DNA from 2 places in the Allomuricauda sp. ANG21 genome. Region 1 is predicted to be linked to the other one. Evidence: riboswitches for the same ligand, from Rfam matches in the RefSeq annotation. Region 1 holds a riboswitch; the other holds the start of a gene.
What was found. A riboswitch is a leader RNA that binds a small molecule or an ion and turns the genes downstream of it on or off. The one in region 1 is predicted to bind thiamine pyrophosphate.
Positions count from the first base shown of each region.

Region 2: another riboswitch for thiamine pyrophosphate. It lies ahead of AB1A65_RS02720 (TonB-dependent receptor); the one in region 1 lies ahead of thiM (hydroxyethylthiazole kinase).

Region 1 covers NZ_JBFCVT010000012.1:165,828-168,304, forward strand. The annotation lists gene AB1A65_RS14425 (hypothetical protein) at 1-90, opposite strand, end outside; gene AB1A65_RS14430 (helix-turn-helix domain-containing protein) at 87-374, opposite strand; TPP riboswitch at 999-1,091, shown strand; gene thiM (hydroxyethylthiazole kinase) at 1,164-1,961, shown strand; gene thiE (thiamine phosphate synthase) at 1,958-2,477, shown strand, end outside.
Region 2 covers NZ_JBFCVT010000002.1:89,008-91,484, forward strand. The annotation lists gene AB1A65_RS02720 (TonB-dependent receptor) at 1-945, opposite strand, end outside; TPP riboswitch at 1,166-1,296, opposite strand; gene AB1A65_RS02725 (ATP-binding protein) at 1,407-2,477, shown strand, end outside.

The DNA.
Region 1 (2,477 bases):
GGCCAGGTACAAACTGATATGCCCGGGACACAAACGCTCGTCCCCGTAAATTTCCACCAAAGCGGCATTAAGGTGCTTGATGTAGTTCATACCGTACCGTCCATGGGTTCCACCTTGTTGTCCAGGATGATCTGGTCAATCTCCTCGGCGTCGTAAAAAACAAGTCCCCCTACTTTGTAGCTGGGAATGATATTCCTGCTGCGCAGACTGTGCAGGGTACTGGGACTTATTTCAAATCGCCTTCGGATGTCGCTTGATCGAAGCCAGTTTTTGGGTTGTGGATGGGTGTGTTCCACCATCAATTTCTTGAACTCCTCCAAAAGTTCCTCTTTGAATTCCATGAGATCTTCCGTGGTAATGATCGTTGCCGCCATAATCTTGTGGTTTTAGGGATAGACAATGGACCTGTTCAGCCATACGCCTTTATCCGGGTTCAATCACAAAACTGAAAAAGCTTTTTGGAAAAAATTCCCAAGTTGGTACCAACTTGGGAAAGATTTTTTATCCTAAAATTTATATCGATTTAGAGCTATTTGGATTTTTGGGAGGTCCAAAAAAGCTTCAAAATCGCGAAAAAAGGGGTTCCAAAACCCCTGAAAACCAAAATTCCCAAGTTGGTACCAACTTGGGAAAAAAAGCTGATTAATAGGAACAACCAATTCGTCGTTTTTACTTTAGAAACAGAGCTGCAAAATGATTGCTCTAATTTACTTGCTGAAATATAAACTCTCTTCAATAGTATTACTTAACATAGACCTTAATACTAAAAGCGTGTTACTACAACTAAGAGCTGGAATTGATAGCTGAACGTTCTCACTAGAATGCAGCTATGCCTTTTTGACCCCCAACAGCCTGGCCTATTAAAAGGAAAAAGATGAACCATTCAATTTGGGAATGGTCCATTATCTTAAAAACATTACATGGGCATGGAAAAATTCTATGGATTGAATTATTCGGGGAAGTTCAAAAAGCCTTTGTATAATAATTATGTATATTCGTAAAAGCTTTAGGGGTATTCTGAAAAGAATTGAGAGAGTCCCTTGGAACCTGATACGGCTCACACCGACGTAGGGAAAAGCGAAATTTGACATCACCAAGTGATGTGACTTTCCTTTTGTTTTCCAAAGTATTCCTAAAGCCTTTCAATTAAAACTTTAAAGGCAATGGAAGAACATCTCTGGAAACACATTCAACATGTAAAATCAAAGGGACCACTGGTCCATAACATCACCAATTATGTGGTCATGAACAATACCGCCAATGCGCTTTTGGCGGTTGGGGCATCTCCCATAATGGCCCATGCAAAATCAGAGGTCAGCGATATGGTCGGCTTGGCAGATGCCTCGGTCATCAATATTGGAACCTTGGACGAATATTGGAGTGAGGCCATGCTATTGGCAGCGAAAACGGCCCAAAAATTGGGCAAACCATGGGTATTAGATCCAGTCGGCGCAGGGGCCAGCCCTTTCCGGGACAAAATACTGCACAAGTTGCTGGACTTTAATCCAACTGTAATTAAGGGAAATGCCTCAGAGATCATGGCACTGGCCCAAGCAAACCAGAAAACCACCAAAGGAGTGGACAGTACGGCTGAAAGCAATGAGGCCATTGATGCTGCTATTGCGCTCGCTAAAACACATGGTGCCTTGATATGTATTTCGGGCGCTGAGGATATTGTTACAGATACTACCCGTACTGTCCATATCGCCAATGGAGTACCGCTGATGACCAAGGTGACGGGAATGGGATGTACAGCATCTGCGCTGATCGGTGCTTTTATAGGAATTGTGGAAGATAAAGTCGAAGCGGCGGCAGCGGCCATGACCCTATTGGGCATCGCCGGTGAACTGGCCGAAAAACAGTCTGAAGGCCCTGCGAGCTTACAATTACATCTTATCGATAAGTTGTATACCCTCTCGGAAAAGGAATATTACCATTACCTAAAGTTATCCCGATTATGAAACTCCATCCCCAATTCCCCTATGCCCTATATCTGGTCATCTCCCAGGAAGCCTGCAAAGGAAAGGATATGATAAAGGTTGCCCTGCAGGCCATTCGGGGAGGAGTCGATATCATTCAATTACGTGAAAAGAAGGCTTCTGAAAAATTGTTTCTCCAAAGGGCCAAGCAGCTAAGAGAGCTCACGGAGAAACATAATGTTCCCTTGATCATCAATGACAACCCGAACGTGGCGTCGCAAGTAAACGCTGCCGGAATTCATGTAGGCAATAGGGATAGCCGACCCACGGTCCTAAGAAAGAAACCTTATTTCAAAGAAAGAATTATTGGTTACTCCATAGAGTATCCGTCACAGCTGGATAACGAGCAAACGGCCACCTCCGATTACCTTGGAATAAGCCCTGTCTTTAGGACGGATACAAAAAAGGATACCGTAACCGAATGGGGACTGGAGGGCGTGTCCAAAATCCGGCAATTGACCACAAAGCCATTGGTCGGCATTGGCAATCTGGATCAAC
Region 2 (2,477 bases), on a different contig from region 1:
ACCGTATTCAGAAAAATCCTCATCTTCCCTGTACTGCTCAAAAAAACCACGTCCGCGGGTGTAGTGCAGTGCCAGGTTGGTGCTCCATTCAGGGCTTAAAGTTTCATTCCAATGCAATTGAAAATGGTCTTGTTTATAGTTATCGACCTCATTGTCGTAGAATTGTACATTTCCGTTCTCATCGGTATAAATACCAGCAGAATTGAATGTCCTATCGGTTTCCAATTCTTCAGCCGTGATTCCGTTCCATGCTTGATAGGTGATTTCATGCCCGCCAAAAAGTAATGCTTTCACCAAGGTGTTGTCATCTTGATACACTCCTTGCAGAAAATAAGAGTCCAAATCCGATCTTGCCCTATCCACATAACCATCGGAAGTAATTCTGGACAATCGCCCCGATATTTCAAAGTGATCGTTAAGGAGTCCCGTACTGAACTTAATGTTGTTCCGCAGTGTGTTAAAACTTCCTACGGAAGAAGAAATCCGGGCATAGGATTCTTCCGAAAAAGCATCCGTCAACAGGTTTAAACTGGCCCCAAAAGCGGCAGCCCCATTGGTAGAGGTTCCCACACCACGTTGCAATTGCAGACTCTGGGTTGATGAGGCAAAATCGGGCATATTTACCCAAAAGGTGCCTTGCGATTCCGCATCATTATAGGGAATACCATTGATGGTAACGTTGACGCGGGTAGCATCGCTACCCCGCACCCGAATTCCTGTGTAGCCCACTCCAGCACCTGCATCGGAGGTTGTGACCACAGCTGGTAAAAAGTTCATTAGAATGGGAATGTCCTGCCCCAAGTTTCGAGGTGTAATCTCCTCCTGATCTAAATTAGAAAACGTAATGGGAAATTCCTTGGTCGCCCGAATGGCTTGGACAAGAACCTCATCCAGCACCACTTTTGTTCCTTCCAAAGAATCGGTTTGCTGTTCTTGGGCACTCATTCCAAGTGCCAGCCCTGACAGGGCCAATGTTGCGAACAGATTTTTAACGCGATACCGTTTGCTATTTTTTGTCGGTCGTGTTGTGCCACATTTTAGTGCTGCGGTCCTGCACTGAATAATTGAATAAAGCGGTTTCATCCGTAAAAATTTTACGAATAAAAGGGGTCATTATTCTTGTTGCTATTTGATTTTTGTTTCTAAGGAAACATAGAAATTCCAAGATGCGCTTTGGCGCAATCCCTTGGCAGCATTACCCGCCCAGGTTCATTGGGTATAATCTCAGCTTGTCCTGAACTTGTTTTAGGACCTACCCAATTCAAGTTCGAGGTTTAAGCACCCCTTTGAGATGGCTGCAAATGTAAAAAGCAGCAATCTTTTTTCATAAGAATCCACAGAAATTAACTTTTGATAACAACTATGTGGTATACCTCAAAGCGTATATACTTTATCAACTGATGGCTATGAACCGTAAATCCAAAAGGAAATTCACGTTAAAAATCATAAGCAGCTATTTGGTTTTAGGGCTACTGGCCTGTTTGGCCGCTGCTTTTATCTATTCGGAGTTCAAAAGTTATACAGCTTCACAAAACAAAGAGGACGACAGTTTAAAATTGGTAAAAACCAATGTGCTGTTAACCAATCTGTATGAGGCTGAAAACCTGTCCAAACTGGCTTTACAGACAAAAAAGACCAAAGATCTTAGGGTCTATTCACAAAAAGTGGATTCCATAAATGTCCTTATTGATTCATTAAAGCCGTTGATTGATAATAAAGCAGGAACCCAAGTGGCTAAGTTGGACAGTGTGCAAAGATTACTTCAGCAAAAGGTGTACAACAGCGCGGAACTACGAAAATTAAAAGTGGAGAATGAAAATTCCACCTCTATTGATTCCATACTCGAAGCTTTCCATAAAATGGAGGTAGATATGGGACGGATTACCCCAGAGACCTTCGTACCCAACTTTAATCAGTTATCATCTGAAAATCAGGAATCCATCCGTAAATATGTGGCCATCCTTAACAAAAATATTCCAGACCCCAATGGAAACACCAATGCCAACAACATAGATTCCATTCTTCAGGTTTCCAAGTCAATTCTAAATAAGGCAAAAGTGGAAAATGCGGCACTTGAGCGCTCTATGTTTCAAAAAGAGCTGGAAATTTATCGAACAGACTTGGAGCTCTCCCAGAAAATGCGAAGTATTATTTCCACGTTTGAACGCGATATAGTTCAAAAGGCTTTTCGAGACAACCTTCAACAGCAACAAATTCTAAGACGGAGTACCCGGTTGGCAGGGGGTGCAATTGTTTTGGGACTATTGATCGTAATTATTTTCACCTTCCTCATTTCTCAGGATTTTTGGAAAATACAACGCTATCGAGATCAATTAGAGCGGGAAAAGAAAAACTCGGAATCCCTATTAAAAAGCAGGGAACAACTGATCGCTACCGTAAGTCATGATCTTCGAACGCCACTAAACACAATTAGCGGTTATACCGAGCTAATGGAGCACAGTGGCCTTAATGAAAAG